One region of the Pradoshia eiseniae genome, then DNA from elsewhere that is predicted to be linked to it. Evidence: riboswitches for the same ligand, from Rfam matches in the RefSeq annotation. Region 1 holds a riboswitch; each other region holds the start of a gene.
What was found. Region 1 has a riboswitch for S-adenosylmethionine ahead of CYL18_RS14535 (methionine ABC transporter ATP-binding protein). Riboswitches for the same ligand answer to the same signal wherever they lie in the genome.

Region 1 (4,972 bases):
GTACTGATCAGCCATATTCTCAAGTGCTAATGCACTTAATAAATCCATCTTTGCAGCGAGTGCGAAGTTTCCTGGGACAGCGGCGAGGTCGGCGCTGTCAACAGAGCGAGGAAGCTGGCCTGATTCAAGCGGCTGGAATTTCAGGTTTTTCTTGTTCTCAACGATATCCTTTTCAGATACCTTAAGCGGATCCGCCTTTTCATCCACGACGAGTAATCCTTCATCCTGAAGCGTCGTGAATGCACGGGCTGCATTGACCGGGTCATTCGGAATGGTGATGGTCGCGCCATCCTTCACTTCATCGAATGATTTGTAGGTGTTTGAATAAATGCCCATCGGCGCCGTCGGTACGGTAATTAAAGCGGATAAATCCATGCTGTTCTCTTTTTCAAAGTTTTCTAGGTAAATCGTATGCTGGAATAGGTTCGCATCAATATCACCCGTATCAAGTGCTTTGTTCGGCTGGATATAATCACTGAATTCCACTACCTCTACCTTATAGCCCAATTCCTCCAAGCCTGGCTTAATGGCTTTTGTGACCATATCGCTATAAGGACCGGACGTGGCGCCAATTTTAATATCCTTCGACTCCGTGCTTGCGTCCCCGCTGCTTTCATTGCCTCCGCACGCTGCCAGTACACTTATAACTACTAATAAAATAAATGCTGTTAACCCCTTTTTCATGAACCATTTCCCCTTTTCTATTTATCTTTTATCGATAACCTTTGCGATGAAATCACCAGCAAATTGGATAACCTGAACTAAAACAATCAATATAATGACGGTTGCAATCATGATGGTATTATCATAGCGGTAATAGCCGTAGCGAATCGCCAAATCGCCAATCCCGCCGCCCCCGACCGTTCCGGCCATGGCAGAGAAACCAATCAAGCTGATCAATGTCAGAGTAATACCTGAGATGATTCCGGATCTCGCTTCAAGCAAGAGGACATCTTTTATAATCATCCACGGTGTTGCACCAGCTGCAATCGCGGCTTCGATGACACCCTTATCAATCTCCCGCAATGACGTTTCAACGATTCTCGCAAAAAACGGAATCGCCGCCACAGATAGCGATACACTCGCTGCTGCCGGTCCAATCGTCGTATTGACAATCAAGTCGGTCAACGGGATGAGAGCAACCAACAAAATAATAAACGGGATACTGCGGATGAGATTGACGAAAAATCCTAGAATCGTCTGTACCGTTTTGTTTTCCCAAAACAGACCCTTATCTGTTACATAAAGAATAATCCCGACGGGCAAGCCAATCACAATCGCAACAGCGAGGGAAATTGTAATCATGTAAATCGTCTGCAGAAACGCCGTGTTGATCTCTGGAATCAGCTCAACAAAGTGGTTGAAATCAAAGCCCATGCTGGATCACCTCCACTTCTGCTTCGCGATTTTTTATATAAGAGATGGCTTTATGAATCTCTTCCTTCTGTCCGCGAAGCTCCATGATAAAAATACCGAGCGGCAAATCCTGTATGTATTCAATCGAGCCATGTAAGAAATTGCCCTTCACTTGGAATTGCTGAAGCGTATCTGAGATGACGCCCTCCCCAGCAACCGTCCCCCTGAATGTCACCTTGACAATCGGACCCTCGCATTCCTTGTAAATGGCTTCGGGTATGTCGAACGAGACCACACTACTGATGAATTCCTTTGTCAGATCGGTCTGCGGTTTAGCGAAAATTTCATACACCGAGCCTTCCTCGATGACCCTGCCATCCTGCATGATCGCCATCCGGTGACAAATTTCCTTCACGACATTCATCTCATGCGTAATCAAGACAATTGTGATGTTGAGCTCCTGATTGATTTTTTTCAATAGATTCAAGATAGACTTCGTCGTTGTTGGGTCGAGTGCTGAGGTCGCCTCATCACAGAGAAGGACGGTCGGGTTATTCGCTAACGCCCTGGCAATCGCGACACGCTGCTTCTGTCCCCCGCTCAGCTGGGAAGGATACACATCACGCTTGTCGGCTAATCCGACCATTTTCAGCAGCTCTTCCACTCGTTTTTTTCGCTTTGCCTGCGGCATATTGGCTGCCTTCAAAGCAAACGCAATATTCTCAAATACTGTTTTCTGGCTGATCAGATAAAAGTGCTGAAAGATCATCCCGATTTTCAAGCGTGCCTGCCGCAAATTTTCCCTTCTCAGCTTCGTCAGGTCCAGTCCATCAACCGTGATCCTGCCCGAGGTTGGACGCTCCAGCAAATTAATGCAGCGAAGCAGCGAGCTTTTCCCTGCTCCTGAGTATCCGACGATCCCGAATATCTCGCCTTTTTTAACCTCTAGGGATACATTATCGACACCATTGACTACGCCGCTTTTCGTTTTATAAATTTTGTTAAGATTCTGAATACTAATCATATGCCAACCTCTATCCCTGTACATTTTCTACAATAAAAATGCCCCTCTCATCTGAAAGGGGCATCGAAATAAACATCTATCTCGACTTATCTTTCAGAATGTCATCCATTCTGCTGGAATTGGCACCTTCCCTCAATAAAGGGGGTTGCCGGACGTCATAGGGCCAAGTCCCTCGGTCACTCTCGATAAGCAATGTATTTAATTTGATTATGATATTACAGAGTTCTAAACATTCTGTCAACGATAATCTTTTTTGATAAAATTTGTGAAAACGCTTTACTCCTTGCTAAATCAATCAATATCCCGAAAATTTTTTTCACAGCTCATATAAATGGGTTCTCCTATCATCAAAAACAGGAATGGCTTTTCTGACACGCTTCACTTCCTGGAAATCAAGCTCTGTATAAAAGATTCCTTCCCCCGCTTCCCCGCTCAAAAGCAGCTCTCCCCACGGCGCGATGACCATCGAATGACCATTGAACTCATTATTCGGATCTTCACCGACACGGTTGACCGCCACGATATAGCATTGATTCTCAATCGCTCTAGCCTGAAGCAATAGCTGCCAATGATCAATTCGCGGCTTTGGCCACTGGGCAGGGATGAACATAACCGCCGCCCCCTTCAATGCATGGGTCCGCGTCCATTCCGGAAAGCGCAAATCATAGCAAATGATCCCCCCGCACGTCACCCCAGCCAAGGTGAAAACATTCGCCTTCTCCCCTGCACTCATAAACTTATGCTCATCCATCAGCTTGAAAAGATGGGCTTTATCATATTCAGAGACGATATCACCGGATTGATCAACGACATACATCGTATTATAAAACCTGCCGTTCTTCTTTGTCGCAACCGAACCGCCGACAATATGGACGTGATGCTTTGTCGCCAGGCGGCTAAGGAATTTCTTCGTTCGCTCCCCATTAACATCTGCTAATCGTTCAAGCTCCTTTAAGGCATAGCCCGCATTCCACATTTCCGGGAGAACAATCACCTCTGTCCCTGCCTTCGCAGCCTCTTCAATGAACCCTTCCACTTGCCCAAAATTTCTGTCTGGATCAGCAAAAGCCACATCCATTTGTACAACCGCTATTTTCATGACCAATCACCTCACTGTAGACATTTTTAATTAAAGGTTATAGAATTTTAATAATTATTGCAATCTTAGAAACTATTTCCTTATTAAGGGTGAATAATATGACCTATTCAGAACGCTTAAAGAAATTGCCAGACCAGTTTTTTGCCGCACTTGTTCAAAAGGTTAGCCGTGCCATGGCTGAAGGGAGAGATATTATTAATCTCGGGCAAGGAAATCCCGATCAGCCTACCCCTCCGCATATCGTGAAAGCCCTGCAGGCAGCGGCTGAGGACGCACAAACGCATAAATATTCTCCATTCCGCGGCTTAGAGGAATTGAAGGAAGCGGCCGCGGAATTTTATCAAAAGCAATACGGAGTCAAAATCGATCCTAAACAAGAGGTTGCCATCCTTTTTGGAACGAAGGCCGGGCTAGTTGAGCTGCCAATGTGCCTGCTCAACGATGGCGAGCTCATGCTTCTGCCAAACCCAGGCTATCCTGACTATTTATCCGGGGCAGTACTCGCAAACGTCAATGTCGAAACATTCCCGCTCACAAAGGACAATCAATTTTTGCCCGATTATGAGGGCATCCCTTTCGAACAACGGAACGAGGCAAAGCTCATGTATTTAAACTATCCGAACAATCCAACAGGCGCTACGGCGGATCTAGCCTTTTTTGAAAAAACAGTCGCCTTTGCCAAAGAACATAAGATTAACGTCCTGCATGATTTCGCCTATGGCGCGATTGGCTTTGATGGACAAAGGCCGGTCAGCTTCCTTGAAGCGGAAGGCGCAAAGGATGTCGGCATTGAAATGTACACCTTATCGAAAACGTACAATATGGCAGGCTGGCGTGTGGGCTTTGCGGTCGGAAATCCAGCCATCATCGATGCGCTCAATCTCATTCAGGACCATCTGTACGTCAGTCTCTTCCCTGCTGTGCAAAAAGCGGCCATCGCTGCCTTAACCGGGGATCAATCCTGCGTTGACGAACTTGTCGCCCGTTATGAACAGCGACGGAATGCCTTCATTTCTGCCTGCCAAAAAATCGGCTGGGAAGTCGATGCGCCAACCGGCTCCTTCTTTGCCTGGCTTCCGGTCCCTTCCGGCTTCACGAGCGAAAGTTTCGCTGACTTTTTGCTAGAAAAAGCGGATGTAGCCGTTGCAGCGGGCAAAGGGTTTGGTGAATATGGCGAAGGCTATATTCGTGTCGGTCTGTTGGTTGATGAAGACCGGCTTATCGAAGCGGTTGATCGGATTGGAAAGTTAGGGCTATTCAATTCATGATTCAGGAGATAAAAGAGCCTTCTACAAAAGTGTAGAAAGGCTCTTTCCCTATGCTTATTCAAAAGAATAGCTTATCTAATTACTATTTTCATACACTAGACTTCTTGCGTTTTCTTTTTAAAGACAAAGATGGAAATAACGATGATGATGACCGCATAGGCCAATACCCACCAGAGATGTGGAAGCATGGCTTCATAAGTTCCATTTAATACAGCTTTCCCCACT
Region 2 (4,972 bases), on a different contig from region 1:
TAGCTGTTCACAAAAGCAGAATTTGCGATATAGAGATGTTTGCTATCGAGCCTATTAAACAGGTTATATCGTTTATGTCCGCAAAAACCCTGATTTGCTGAAAGGAGAGAACGATGAGCACAGTTGAATTGAAGCCATGTCCGTTTTGCGGTGGAGACAAGAGAGGAATAAATATCCGTCCTTATAATCCGTTTGACGGGTATAATGGAAATGTACCAATGCAGCGTGTCTGTTGCTTGGCTTGTGGAGCAAACATAATGCGTCAGGATGTTATGGAAGCAATTGAAGCGTGGAACAAGAGGACAGAAAATGAGCGAAGCACAAAAGAGAGCGAAGAAAAAAGGCCAAAAGAACATAAGATGGCTGACTATTGATGTTTACCAAACGGAAAAAGAGCTTGTCGAGCAAATTGAGAAGCAACCGAAACAGTAAACATATATAAAAAATCTCATTTGTAGAAATTTAAGATAAAAAGACTGAATATTCTTGATATGGTAAAAATGACATGTTATGATATGCGTACAAAAGGGCGGTGCAGACCGCTCTTTCCTATTCCTGTATTTTTTCTTGATGTCCTCTTCTTTTCAAAGTCTTTGGGAAGTAATACGGCTATGAATTAATTCATATGGAGGGATATTTTGCGGCTTGCCCGCTGAAGCCCGGCAACAGGTATCACAGTGGTTTATGAAGCATGGTGATAATTCCTGCGGGATTGAATTCCAGAAGGTAAGGATAGGAGAATTGAACCTGCCTTCTTCTTCCGAGGGGTTTTATATTTTCCGGGAAATCAAATAATGTGTAAAGGGGTGTCGACAAATGGGAGATAAGAAGAAGTACCGTTTTGAAACCGTGGGAATTCATGGTGGCTTGCAAGAGGATGCCTTATCAGGGGCGAGGTCTGTGCCAATTTATCAGTCTAATGCCTACTTATTTAAGGATACCGATCATGCGGCAAATTTATTTGGCTTAGCAGAACCCGGCTATATTTATACGAGGATTCACAACCCTACATCTAGTGTTTTTGAGGAGAGAGTGGCTGAGCTTGAAGGCGGAATCGGAGCGTTGGCTGTGGCGAGCGGACAAGCGGCTATCACACTCTCCATTCTTAATATCGCCGGTGCTGGTGATGAAATTGTAGCGGCGTCGACTCTGTATGGCGGGACCTATAATTTATTCGCAACAACTCTTCCTAAATACGGCATAGCAGTGAAGTTTGTTGACTCATCCGACCCGGAGAATTTCAAACGAGCGATTACATCAAAGACAAAAGCTGTGTTTGCAGAAACAATCGGCAATCCAAGCTTAAGTGTGCTTGATATCAAGAGAGTGGCTGAGATTGCCCATGCAGAAGGAATCCCGCTGATTATTGATAATACATTTGCCACCCCGTATCTATGCCGTCCAATTGAGCACGGTGCTGATATTGTTGTTCATTCCGCAACAAAATGGCTTTTAGGGAATGGAACGACCTTGGGCGGAATTATCATTGATTCTGGGAAGTTTGACTGGAATTCTCCGAAGTTCCCAGGATTTACAGAGCCTGATCCTAGTTATCATGATATCGTCTATAGCGAGGCGGTAGGGGAAGCTGCCTATATCACCAAGGCCAGAGTCCAGCTTCTAAGAGATTTGGGTCCAGCCTTAAGTCCGTATAATGCCTTCCAATTCATTCTTGGTCTTGAAACCCTGCATGTAAGAATGAAGGAGCATATCGCAAATACCGAGGAGATCATTGAATATCTAAAGCAGCATCCAGCCGTCAGCTGGCTTCTATACCCAGGAGATGTAGATCATCCTGATTATGAGCTGGCGAATCAATATCTGCCGAAGGGAGCAGGGGCCGTCGTTGTCTTTGGTATCAAGGGCGGAAGAGATGCCGGGAAAAAATTAATCGATTCGATTGAGCTTTGGTCACATGTTGCCAATGTTGGCGATGCGAAGAGCTTAATTATCCATCCGGCAAGCACAACCCACCAGCAGCTGAGCAGTGAAGATTTGAAGGCCTCTGGTGTCACCGAGGATCTTATTCGTCTTTCAATCGGGATTGAGAATGTAGAAGATTTAATTGAAGAGCTGGAAATCGCTATTGAGAAGGCGACTGGCATTAGCTCTCAATCTATTACTTCTAAATGATAGAATTTTGCGCCAAATAGTAAGTCCTTGTTGACACCCTGTTCTTCTCCATGATAGGATAACATTCAGTAAGCTAATTGAATGAATCGACGACTCTTATCCAGAGAGGTGGAGGGAATGTGCCCTATGAAGCCCGGCAACCGGCAATCATGATAACATGATTGAAAAGGTGCCAATTCACACAGGAACGTAGTAGTCCTGGAAGATGAGAGAAAGGAACATGCATAATTTAATTATCCATGCCTTTCTGCTCATAGCAGAAAGGCATTTTTTATTGAGTGAAATCCCTTGTGGAGCATTTGAAGAAAGAGCAGGTGAAGATTTGAATGATCACGTTGAACGATGTATCCAAGACATTTACGAAAACTTTTAAAAAAGGTACATCCATTAAAGCTGTTGATCATGTATCCTTATCAATCGAGCAAGGTGAGATTTTTGGGATCATTGGATATAGCGGTGCCGGAAAGAGTACGCTCATCCGCATGTTGAACGGTTTGGAAAAACCGACAAAAGGAACAGTAAAGGTCGCTGGCCGGGATATGGGCGCCATTAAAGGAAGGGAATTAAGAGAAGCGCGCAAAGAAGTGAGCATGATATTCCAGCACTTTAATCTCCTATGGTCTAGAACCGTTAGTGAAAATATTGAGTTTCCTCTAGAAATAGCAAAGGTACCGAAAAAGAAACGAAAAGCTAGGGTACAGGAGCTTATCAAGCTAGTAGGTCTTGAGGGCAGAGAGGATGCCTATCCGTCCCAATTGAGCGGGGGCCAAAAACAGCGTGTCGGAATTGCGAGGGCGCTGGCAAATAATCCTAAGGTGCTCTTATGTGATGAAGCAACCTCTGCACTCGACCCGCAAACAACGGATGATATTCTTGATTTATTGGTCGACATCAATAAACGTCTAGGATTGACCATTGTCCTGATTACGCATGAAATGCATGTCATTCGTAAGATTTGTCATCGTGTTGCAGTTATGGAATTGGGCAAGGTCGTGGAAACTGGACAGGTGCTCGATGTGTTCAAGAAACCAGCGGCACCAATCACAAAGCGTTTTGTTCAGCAAGTGACGGAGCCTGAGGAAACGAAGGAAACCATTGAACACTTGCTTGAGGCCTACCCGACTGGGCAAGTGGTCCAGTTATCCTTTATCGGTGAATCAGCGGAAACACCGGTGCTTTCAGATGTCATTCGCTCATACAAAATAAATGTGAATATCCTGCAAGGGAAAATATCTCAAACGCAGAATGGTTCATATGGCACATTATTCATCCATGTGGATGGGGAACAAGCAGAAGTTTCAAGAGCGATTGACTATCTTCATAAGCAAGATATCGGTGTGGAGGTGATTTCAGAATGATAGAGACATATTTTCCGAATGTCGTATGGGAACGCATTTCTGAGGCAACCCAAGAGACTATATACATGACAATCATAGCGCTAGTGGCAACCTTTTTTCTTGGTATCATCCTTGGCCTCTTATTATTTCTGACATCTAAGGGGAATCTTTGGGAAAACAAATTAATCTATGGGATTGTTGCGGCGTTTGTTAACATATTCCGCTCCATCCCGTTCATCATATTAATTGTTTTGCTGATTCCATTCACAAAAGCTCTTGTTGGGAAAATCACTGGTGCGAATGCCGCGTTGCCAGCGTTAATTATTGGGGCAGCGCCATTTTATGCACGGATGGTCGAAATCGGCTTGCGGGAAATTGATAAAGGGGTTATTGAAGCCGCTAAGTCAATGGGAGCAACAACCTTCACGATTATAAGGAAGGTATTAATTCCGGAATCACTGCCGGCACTCGTATCAGGTATTACCGTGACGGCGATTGCGCTAGTTGGCTATACTGCGATGGCAGGCATGATAGGAGCAGGCGGATTAGGAAACCTTGCCTATTTAGAAGGCTTCAGCCGCGGCCAGTCTGATGTGACCTTGGTGGCGACCATCGTAGTATTGATTATTGTGTTTATCCTCCAATTTATTGGAGATAGCATAACCAGGAAACTGGATAAACGTTAAGGGAGGAAGATGGAGTTGAAAAAGAAGTTATCATTCATTTTAGTACTTTGCTTCACATTAATTTTGGCTGCTTGCGGCAGTTCAGAGGATTCAGGCTCAGGTGATGGGGACGAAAAGAAATTAACGATAGGGGCTTCAAATGTGCCGCATGCTGAGATTTTAGAGCAAGCGAAGCCATTGCTTAAAGAAAAGGGCATTGATTTGGAAATCGAAGTATTTACCGATTATGTAATGCCGAATAAAGCATTAGAGGATGGCTCGATTGATGCGAACTACTTCCAGCACATTCCGTATTTCGAACAACAGGTGGCAGATAATGAATATGATTTCGCTAATGCTGGCGGTATTCATATCGAACCAATCGGCGTTTATTCAAAAAAATATGATAGCTTAGAGGATTTGCCAAAAGGAGCAGAAATTATCATGAGCAGCTCTGTCGCTGATCATGGCCGTATCCTGTCCATGCTTGAAGCAGAAGGTCTTATCACATTGAAGGAAGACGTGGAGAAAGTTAAAGCAACGGTTGATGATATCGCTGAAAATCCAAAAAACCTTAAGTTTAAAACAGATATTGAAGCGCCAATGCTTACGCAAGTTTACAATAATGATGAAGGCGACGCTGTCTTGATCAACTCCAACTATGCCATTGATGCCGATCTTGTTCCTTCGGAAGATGCAATTGCGCTTGAAAGCCCAGAGGATAACCCGTATGTGAACATTATCGCTATTCGTACAGAAGACAAAGATAATGAAGCAGTCAAGACACTGGTGGAAGTCCTTCAATCCGAGGATATCCAAAACTTCATCAATGAAGAA
Region 3 (4,972 bases), on a different contig from region 1:
AGGTGTACTATATAGGTAATACACTTAGGTGTCAATATTTACTTTGGAAATCTAAGATTAAATTATGATTGAATACGGCAAAATTGTATTGATAGTCACTACATGATTGCTGGCAGGTGAGAGAAAACATGCAGAATACGGGTCTTGTATTAGAGGGCGGGGGGATGAGAGGGGCTTTCACGGCTGGTGTCTTGCGTTATTTGATGGACGAGGATATGTATATTCCGTACACGATTGGCGTTTCGGCGGGTGCCTGTAATGGGAGTTCCTACATTTCGCGTCAATTAGACCGGAATTATAAGGTGATTATTCAATACTGCCGTCATCCTGAATATATTTCCTTCAGGCGCTTTTTGCGAAATAGAGAATTATTCGGGATGGATTTAATCTTTGATAAGATGCCAAATGAGCTTGTGCCATTTGATATGCAGACCTTTTGCCAATCGAAAGATGGTTTTGTCGTCGGCACGACTGATTGCGAGACAGGAGAGGCCGTTTATTTTGACAAGGGTACGTATAGTGAGGATATGCTGACAATTCTCAGGGCCTCAAGTTCGCTGCCGTTGTTTGCTCCAGAGGTATCTTTTATGGGCAAGTTCCTGCTTGATGGGGGAATTGCTGACCCAATCCCGATCAAAAAATCAGTGAGGGATGGAAATAAAAAGAATATTGTGGTCTTAACGAAGAATACGGGGTACATAGCGAGACCATCGAACTTAAATTGGTTCGCTATGCGCAAATACAAAAATTATACGGGTCTGTTGCGTACAATCAAGAATCATCACACCATCTATAACGAGACAGTCCGTTACTTGGAGGAAGAAGAGGAGAAAGGGAATATCGTCATTATTCGTCCTATGCAAAAGCTTGATGTATCATCAATTGGACGGAATCGGCGAAAGCTTGAGAAGCTCTATCATCAGGGGTATGCGGAAGCAAAAAAAGCATATCGAAAATTGAAGGAACTATTATAAGGAAAAAGAGGTGCGGATGGTATTCGCACCTCGTAAAGGGATTAAATAACGAGCTCTGACTGCATATAATGCCAAAGCAGATTAGCTGTGTGCTCAATTGAGCTGATATGAGTTCGTTCAAATGCATGGGAGGCATCGATACCGGGACCGATTAATCCGTGGACGATGTCAAATCCAGCGCGGATTGCTGCGGAGGCGTCTGAGCCGTAATATGGATAGATATCAATGCGGTAATCGACCTCATGCTTTTTCGCGAGCTCGACAAGGTGCTGGCGCAGACCATAATGATACGGACCGCTTGAGTCTTTCGCGCAAATGGAGACGCTGTATTCATCCGTTGTCTGGCCGTCTCCGATTGCTCCCATATCAACAGCCAAATATTCCACTGTCTCTGGCGGTATATTGGAGTTGCCGCCATAGCCGATTTCTTCATTATTGGATATGAGGAAATGGGTGGTGTAAGGAAGAGTAATATTTTCCTCTTTAAGCTGCTTGATCAAGTAGAGAAGAATGCCGACACTCGCCTTGTCATCAAGGTGCCTTGATTTCAAAAAGCCGTTGCCCGCAAGCTCTGCGCGAGGCTCAAAGGAGACAAAATCACCGACCTCGATGCCAAGCGCTTTCGTGTCTGCCTGTGATTTAGTGACCGCATCAATGCGGACTTCCATATGGTCGTCATCTCGTTTAATATCACCCATTTTTTGATAGACGTGGACAGATGTTTGCGTCAATAGAATGGTACCGGTATAAACGGTTCTATCTGCTGTGTGAATTTTGCAATATTCTCCTTCACAGGCATTCCAGCGGAATCCGCCAACCATAGTTAGTTTCAAGCGTCCGTTTGGCTTGATTTCCTTTACCATTGCTCCTAACGTGTCGACATGAGCCGTCAGGAAACGGTGCTTCGAGTCATCCTGCCCCTTAATTGTGGCAAGCAGGGCCCCTTTATTTGTGCGCCTGTTCTCAATTCCGTATGTATTCAGAAATTTCTCTGTATAACGAATGGCCTCTTCTGTATAACCGGTAGGACTTGGGATGGAGACCAAGTCTTTAATGTAGCGAAAAATCTCTTGTCCGTCTGCTTTCATTGGTAGACACTCCTTTTTGGTGGATAAGTCTATTATATACTTCTGCGAAAAAAGGGTACAACAGCTGAGAAATTTCTTGCTTTTTCCAATGCACCCGTGTAAATTATAATTAAATGAATATTCTAATAAATCTTATCGAGAGAGACGGAGGGACGGGCCCGATGATGTCTCAGCAACCGCCGATGTTTGTGTTCGGAAAGGTGCTAAATCCTGCAAGGCATGTTTTTTCGTGCCTCGAGAGATAAGAAGGAGAATTAAGGATCAATAAGTCTTCTTCTTGGAAGACTTTTTTATTTTTATTCGGGAGGGTCAGCATAATGACTACATGGAAGATTGAAACAGTATTAGCCCAAATCGGCAATCGCAGTGAAACACATACAGGCACGGTGAACCCGCCCGTGTATTTCTCAACGGCATACCGGCATGAAGGAATTGGACAATCGACAGGCTATGACTACACCCGGACAGGAAACCCGACAAGAGAGATTTTAGAGAAAGCAATCGCAAAGCTTGAAGGCGGTGACCAAGGGTTCGCCTACAGCTCTGGCATGGCGGCCATTCATGCTTTACTCACGCTGTTTGAACCGGGAGATGAGATTCTTGTCTCTGCTGACCTTTACGGAGGTACATATCGTTTGTTTGAGAAAACATGGAGGAAATATGGCATTTCCTTTGTCCAATGCCAGTCCTATGAAGATTTTTCCGAAGCCATTTCAGAACGAACAAAAGCCTTGTTTATCGAAACGCCAACCAATCCTTTAATGCAGGAAATCGATATCCGCGCACTTGGTAATCTGTGTGACGAGAATCGTCTATTACTGATTGTCGATAACACATTCTATACACCTATCCTGCAGCGGCCGATTGAGCTTGGCGCAGATATCGTTGTTCATAGCGGCACGAAATATTTAGCCGGCCATAATGATGTCCTGGCTGGACTAATCGTCGCAAAGGGTGACGATATTTGCCTGAAGCTAGATGAATATCAAAACGCGACAGGTGCTGTTCTCTCTCCTTTTGATTCCTGGCTAGTGATGAGAGGCATGAAAACACTTAGCCTCCGGATGAAGCAGCATGAAGAGAATGCCAAGAAAATTGCTGCCTTTCTAGAGGGAAGGGAAGAGATCATAGATGTCCTCTATCCAGGAAGCGGGGGGATGATTTCCTTCCGTATTCAGTCGGAGGAATGGGTCAATGACTTTCTGAAGGGCCTTGGCGTGATTACATTCGCTGAAAGCCTTGGTGGAGTGGAAAGCTTGATGACCTACCCGGCGACGCAAACCCATGCTGATATTCCAGAGGAAGTTAGGATTGCAGGCGGCGTCTGTAATAGGCTGCTCCGTTTCTCTGTCGGCATCGAGCATGCGGATGACCTCATTAATGATCTTAAAAGCGCTTTAGAAGCCGTCACCAGCAAACAAGTGAAGGCTTAAGATGATATTAGGAGTCAGTCCTATTTTATAGGGCTGGCTTTTTCATGCAATTGGTTATTTAATAACAAGAATTGAAAAAACGGAAAAGGGAGGAATTATTTTATTTTAAATGGTAGAATAGCTGTAAAATTACTTGTAAAGACATCACGCGATTTTTTTGTATTACCGGATGACAATTAAATCCTACAAGAGGAGTGATCAGGTTGAAAGCGTTGATAAATATTGATTATACATATGATTTTGTGGCGGACGAAGGAAGATTGACTTGCGGTGAGCCAGGGCAACTTATTGAAGATTATATTGTTTCTTTAACGAAGGATTTTATCGAACGGGAAGACTATGTTGTATTTGCGGTTGACGTTCATGATGAGGGAGATTCCTATCACCCGGAGACTCGCTTATTCCCCCCTCATAATATTCGCGGTACGGCGGGAAGAGATTTATTTGGAAATCTGCAAAATGTGTATAATAAGAACAAGGGACGAGAAAATGTACTTTGGATTGACAAAACGCGCTATTCTGCCTTTGCAGGGACAGACCTTGATATTAAGCTTCGTGAAAGAGGAATTACAGAGCTGCACCTAGTTGGGGTTTGCACAGATATTTGTGTTCTTCATACAGCGGTAGATGCTTACAACAAAGGTTATAAGATCATCATCCATAAAGCAGGTGTAGCGAGCTTTAATGCGGCCGGCCATGATTGGGCGCTTGCCCATTTTAAGCATACGCTTGGAGCGGATGTTTTATAAATTAAGGAGGAACCTTGATGAAACGCTATCAAGATGACAGCTTTGCATTACATACAGACCTTTATCAAATTAATATGATGGAAACATACTTCAGGGACGGAATCCATAAGAGGAAAGCCGTGTTTGATGTTTATTTCAGGCGCAATCCGTTCGGAAATGGTTATGCCATTTTTGCCGGCCTAGAGCGTGTGATAACGTATATTAAAGAATTGCGCTTTAGCGAGAGTGACATCGACTATTTGCGCAATGAGGTCGGATACGATGAGGATTTCCTGACCTTTTTAAAGGAGCTTAGATTCACAGGGACCATCAGAAGCATGAAGGAAGGGGAGCTTGTTTTTGAGAATGAGCCCCTCATGAGGATTGAAGCGCCTTTAGCGGAGGCACAGCTTATTGAGACGGCCATTCTTAATATTGTCAATTACCAGACCCTGATTGCGACGAAGGCCTCCAGATTAAAAGTCGTTGCCGATGGCGATCCATTGTTTGAATTTGGGACAAGAAGAGCACAGGAGACGGAAGCGGCTATTTGGGGAACACGCGCCGCCTTTATCGGCGGATTCCAGGCGACGAGCAATGTTCGTGCCGGCAAGCTTTTTGGCATCCCGGTCGTGGGTACGCATGCCCATGCCCTTGTCCAAACCTACCGTGATGAATATGTAGCCTTCAAGAAATATGCCGAATCCCATTATGACTGCACATTCCTCGTGGATACGTATGATACATTG
Region 4 (4,972 bases), on a different contig from region 1:
CTTTATAAAAGAAAGGCTTAATTCCAAATGGATCACGCGCAGCAAAGATGGATTTCTCCTCTTTGTCCCATATAACAAACCCAAACATGCCGCGGAGATAATTGACAGCATCTTCTCCATAAAAAGCATACGCAGCGAGGATGGCTTCCGTATCAGAGTTTGTTTTAAATTCAAGCCCTTTAAAGGCAAGCTCTTCTCTAAGCTCCAAATAATTGTAAATTTCTCCATTAAAGATAATCCAGTATCGCTCATTCTCGAACGAGAGCGGCTGATGCCCGCTTTCAAGGTCAATGATGCTTAAACGGCGGAACCCTAGTTGAATATGCTCATCCACATAAAATCCCTTATCATCCGGTCCCCTATGGTAAATAAGATTGTTCATTTTCTTTAAATCATCTGCGACAACAGCGTCTTGGCATTGATTCCAAACACATCCAACGAAACCGCACATTATTAATAAAAACCTCACTTATAAATTATTTATCATTCCGCCAACATATTATCAGACTTTCTATGCATTAATTGTCGAAGAAAGAGTTATATTTTTCCTTTTTTATGAAATATATGTATTTTTTATAAATCTTTTGTCCAGTAAGAAGAAAAAACCTCAGGACTCGATATATCCTAAGGTAAGATTTGATTCACAGACATAGGGAACGTCCATCACTTCCTGATTTTGTTTTATTTTTGGGTATTCTTTGCAAAAATAGCTGTCTCTATTCTCAAGGAATCCTTTCTTTGGCGGTCCTTCTAGTTCCAACGATGAAGAAAACCTGATTTAAATAAAAAAACTGCAGACAAAATCACGAATGATTTTATCTGCAGTCTGTACACCTTATAGTCGTTTAAATTGCCGCTTGTGCGCGCAAGTCTTCAGCCTTATCTGTTTTTTCCCATGGAAGATTCAGATCGTTGCGGCCAAAATGACCATAAGCAGCTGTTTGCTTGTAGATTGGACGTCGGAGATCAAGCATTTTGATAATGCCTGCTGGACGAAGATCAAAGTTCACACGGATAAGTTCCACTAACTTCTCTTCATCTATCTTGCCAGTACCGAATGTGTTCACGGAGATGGATACAGGCTGTGCAACACCAATCGCATAAGCCAGCTGGACCTCAGCCTTTTCAGCAAGACCTGCCGCTACGATGTTCTTCGCTACGTATCTTGCCGCATAAGCTGCGGAACGGTCCACTTTTGTTGCATCCTTTCCTGAGAACGCGCCGCCGCCATGACGAGCGTACCCGCCATACGTATCAACGATGATTTTGCGTCCAGTTAATCCAGCATCGCCTTGCGGTCCGCCAATAACAAAGCGGCCTGTTGGGTTGATGAAGTATTTTGTCGATTCATCAATTAAATGTGCTGGGACAACCGGTTTGATCACATGCTCCTTCAAATCCGCCTGAATTTCCTCCAATGTTGTTTCCGGATCATGCTGAGTCGAAATGACAATTGTATCTACGCGAACTGGTTTGTCATTCTCATCATACTCAACCGTGACTTGAGTCTTGCCATCCGGTCGCAAGTATGGGAGTACCTCTTGTTTCCGAACCTCTGTCAATCTTCTTGATAACTGGTGGGCAAGTGAAATTGGAAGAGGCATTAGTTCCTCAGTTTCATTGCAGGCAAACCCGAACATTAAACCTTGGTCACCGGCACCGATGGCTTCGATTTCTTGATCTGTCATCGTTCCTTCACGAGATTCAAGTGCCTGGTCCACCCCTTGGGCAATGTCCGCTGATTGTTCATCAATGGAAGTCAAAACAGCACAAGTCTCTGCATCAAATCCGTACTTCGCCCTTGTATAGCCAATTCCTTTAATCGTTTCACGCACAATTTTCGGGATATCCACATAAGTAGATGTCGTAATCTCTCCAGCGACAAGCACAAGACCTGTCGTTACAGACGTTTCACAAGCCACGCGCGCATTGGGATCCTTTGCAAGAATCTCATCTAGAATAGAATCGGAAATCTGATCGCAAATCTTGTCCGGATGTCCCTCTGTTACAGATTCGGATGTAAACAAATGTCTTTTAGTCGACATAAAAACTCCTCCTTAAATTCTTCTCTATGACGGCTACTCATTATCTTTAGTCATGTCCTGAATGCACAAAAAAAGACCTTCCTAAAGAGGAAAGGTCTAATATCTCACGAAATTCGCCTTTCACTCTCATCGTTCAAGGCTTCTATTAGCCTTGCATCAAGTTAGCACCTTTGCGTGAACCTCCATGGATTCAAACTGCAGGTTGCCCCGGCTTCATAGAGCTTTGTTCCCTCCACCGAGTCTTGATAAGAGTATCCGTTTCAAAGTTAAATCTTAACTTAATATACTATGAACTGTCAATATATGTGCATGATATAACGCATGAAATCTAAGGACAACAGGTATCGAAATAGTGCGAATAAACTGATATAATTATTGTGAATAATTAAACAAAGTACTTTAGAAATATATTAGAATGAGCTCCGCCTATGCTGCTTGAGGGAGGGAATGTTCTTACGGTTTAGAGAAGGTTGGTTAATATTTTTATTTACCTAATTAGTATGTTCAATTAATACGAATATGTTATACTATTTTCCATACGAGAGATAAATACAATAATTGGAAGAGGATGATTTCTTATGAACCAAGTTGAAATATCCAATGAGTTGAAACCACAGCTAACAAATGAGAATATGCACATCCAGTTATCCGTTCCTCAATTGGTTGAAAAAGTATTAGCAAGAAACGAAGGAATCCTGACATCAACCGGTGCCGTTAAAGCGGAGACAGGGAAGTATACCGGTCGATCTCCGAAAGATAAATATATTGTAGAAGAAGCATCCTCAAAAGACAAAATCGACTGGGGAAATGTGAATAGGCCTATTTCCGAGGATGCATTCGCTAACCTATATGAAAAAGTCATTAACTACTTAAACGAGAAAGATGAGCTCTTCGTTTTCAACGGCTATGCTGGCGCTGATCAAGATTACCGCCTTCCTATTCAAGTAATCAACGAATATGCATGGCATAACCTCTTTATCCACCAGCTGCTCATTCGTCCTACAGCACAAGAGCTAGGAAGCCATCACTCCGAGTTTACGATTATTTGTGCGCCTGGGTTTAAGGCAGATCCAGCAGTAGACGGAACGAATTCAGAAACGTTCATCATCATTTCTTTCGAAAAGAAGATTGTCTTAATCGGCGGTACAGAATACGCTGGGGAAATGAAGAAATCTGTCTTCTCCATCATGAACTATTTGCTGCCTGAGAGGGATGTATTCTCCATGCACTGTTCAGCCAATGTCGGCCAGGAAGGAGATGTCGCCTTATTCTTCGGTCTCTCCGGTACAGGCAAAACTACTTTGTCTGCTGACCCGAGCCGCCGATTGATTGGGGATGATGAACATGGCTGGTCTCCTAGCGGCGTCTTTAATATTGAAGGCGGCTGTTATGCAAAATGCATCAATCTTTCCCGGGAGAAGGAGCCGCAAATCTTTGATGCCATCCGCTTTGGATCTGTCCTTGAGAATGTCATGGTTGATGAGAAGACAAGAATCGCAGATTATGACAACGGCTTCCTGACGGAAAACACACGGGCAGCATACCCAATTGATGCCATCAGCAATATCGTTAATCCAAGCGTAGCCGGGCATCCAACGACGATTATCTTTTTGACTGCTGACGCATTCGGTGTTCTTCCACCGATCAGCAAACTCACAAAAGAACAGGCGATGTATCATTTCCTTAGTGGCTATACAAGCAAACTTGCCGGAACAGAACGCGGAATTACCGCTCCTGAGGCTACCTTCTCAACCTGCTTCGGTTCTCCGTTCCTGCCATTACAGCCAACTCGCTATGCTGATATGCTCGGCAAGAGTATCGAGGAACATAATGTACAAGTTTACCTTGTAAACACAGGATGGACAGGCGGAGTATATGGTACAGGAAGCCGAATGAAGCTTTCCTACACGCGCTTAATGGTGCAAGCTGCCCTTGAGGGTGAGCTGAATAATGTTGAAACCATAAAAGACAGCATATTCGGGTTGCACATCCCGCTTCATGTTCCAGGAGTTCCCGATTTAGTCCTCCAACCAAATAAAACATGGGCGGACGAAGAAGCTTACAACAAAAAAGCGCATGAATTAGCAGCAAAGTTCCGGGAGAATTTCTTGTCATTCAAGAATATTGACCCTAGTATTGTCATTAAGGGCGGGCCAATCGCCTAATATAGCCAAAAGCGGAGAAAGGTTTCTCCGCTTTTTTTCATGATTTTGTATCATTTAGCGCTCTATCTTTTCAACAAGCGGCCACCTTACATGCCATTTCTTCATCTCGATCCTTCTCTCATATATGTTCATACGCTCTTTTGACTCTGAAAAGAAAGTGGTAGGGCGTATCTTCATCATTAGAAGATCATGAATGCCCCAGGGTGCAATTAACTGCAGCTTCCCTTGCTCATCCAATTTGACCCCAAGGGCACTTACTGTTTCAGGGAATTTAGATATGGCATCACGCGAAGACGCATACGGTGTTATTCTATTAACTACATGCATGCGTGCCTCATTCTTTACCGACCACGGTCTTCCGGGAAGCAATTGCCGCAGTTGACGCTCTAACTCCTTCTCTACACTCTCCTCTGCTTGTTCCTCATCAAAATAGATAAAATCAATATCTGGAAGGGGGCTACGCTTAGTATATCCATGCAAGATATCCCATACCTTTGTGCGGACAAACCCCGCACAAATCCACCAATCAGGCTTATGTATGGCACGCGCTGCCTCAAGAGTCTCCATCATCCAACGATCTTGTTCGATGGCTTTAAGGATATCTGCCTCGTTCTCCAATCCCTGTCCCCCCTTTTCATACCAACTCATCCCTTCACCAATTTTAATAAATACCAAATCCTATCCATTCTTTGTTTAAGGAAATAGCAAAAAAGCAAACAGCCGTATGAATCTGTTTGCTTTACTCTCTTAGTTGCTTGAATT

Region 2: linked by a shared signal. The riboswitch ahead of CYL18_RS10580 (methionine ABC transporter ATP-binding protein) and the one ahead of CYL18_RS14535 (methionine ABC transporter ATP-binding protein) in region 1 are both predicted to bind S-adenosylmethionine.
Region 3: linked by a shared signal. The riboswitch ahead of CYL18_RS01570 (methionine biosynthesis PLP-dependent protein) and the one ahead of CYL18_RS14535 (methionine ABC transporter ATP-binding protein) in region 1 are both predicted to bind S-adenosylmethionine.
Region 4: linked by a shared signal. The riboswitch ahead of metK (methionine adenosyltransferase) and the one ahead of CYL18_RS14535 (methionine ABC transporter ATP-binding protein) in region 1 are both predicted to bind S-adenosylmethionine.

The regions. Positions count from the first base shown of each region.
Region 1 is NZ_PKOZ01000010.1:67,880-72,851, forward strand. Features, by position in the region: gene CYL18_RS14525 (MetQ/NlpA family ABC transporter substrate-binding protein) at 1-684, opposite strand, end outside; gene CYL18_RS14530 (methionine ABC transporter permease) at 706-1,377, opposite strand; gene CYL18_RS14535 (methionine ABC transporter ATP-binding protein) at 1,367-2,380, opposite strand; SAM riboswitch class I at 2,464-2,572, opposite strand; gene CYL18_RS14540 (carbon-nitrogen family hydrolase) at 2,697-3,479, opposite strand; gene CYL18_RS14545 (pyridoxal phosphate-dependent aminotransferase) at 3,578-4,747, shown strand; gene CYL18_RS14550 (ABC transporter permease) at 4,843-4,972, opposite strand, start outside.
Region 2 is NZ_PKOZ01000005.1:123,689-128,660, reverse strand. Features, by position in the region: gene CYL18_RS10590 (Lar family restriction alleviation protein) at 114-374, shown strand; gene CYL18_RS10585 (O-acetylhomoserine aminocarboxypropyltransferase/cysteine synthase family protein) at 817-2,133, shown strand; SAM riboswitch class I at 2,227-2,345, shown strand; gene CYL18_RS10580 (methionine ABC transporter ATP-binding protein) at 2,460-3,491, shown strand; gene CYL18_RS10575 (methionine ABC transporter permease) at 3,488-4,156, shown strand; gene CYL18_RS10570 (MetQ/NlpA family ABC transporter substrate-binding protein) at 4,172-4,972, shown strand, end outside.
Region 3 is NZ_PKOZ01000001.1:312,606-317,577, forward strand. Features, by position in the region: gene CYL18_RS01560 (patatin-like phospholipase family protein) at 129-974, shown strand; gene CYL18_RS01565 (M42 family metallopeptidase) at 1,016-2,062, opposite strand; SAM riboswitch class I at 2,192-2,310, shown strand; gene CYL18_RS01570 (methionine biosynthesis PLP-dependent protein) at 2,380-3,495, shown strand; gene CYL18_RS01575 (cysteine hydrolase family protein) at 3,690-4,244, shown strand; gene CYL18_RS01580 (nicotinate phosphoribosyltransferase) at 4,262-4,972, shown strand, end outside.
Region 4 is NZ_PKOZ01000016.1:19,100-24,071, forward strand. Features, by position in the region: gene asnB (asparagine synthase (glutamine-hydrolyzing)) at 1-451, opposite strand, end outside; gene metK (methionine adenosyltransferase) at 846-2,045, opposite strand; SAM riboswitch class I at 2,169-2,297, opposite strand; gene pckA (phosphoenolpyruvate carboxykinase (ATP)) at 2,624-4,210, shown strand; gene CYL18_RS16660 (nucleotidyltransferase family protein) at 4,265-4,858, opposite strand; gene CYL18_RS16665 (DUF2584 domain-containing protein) at 4,958-4,972, opposite strand, start outside.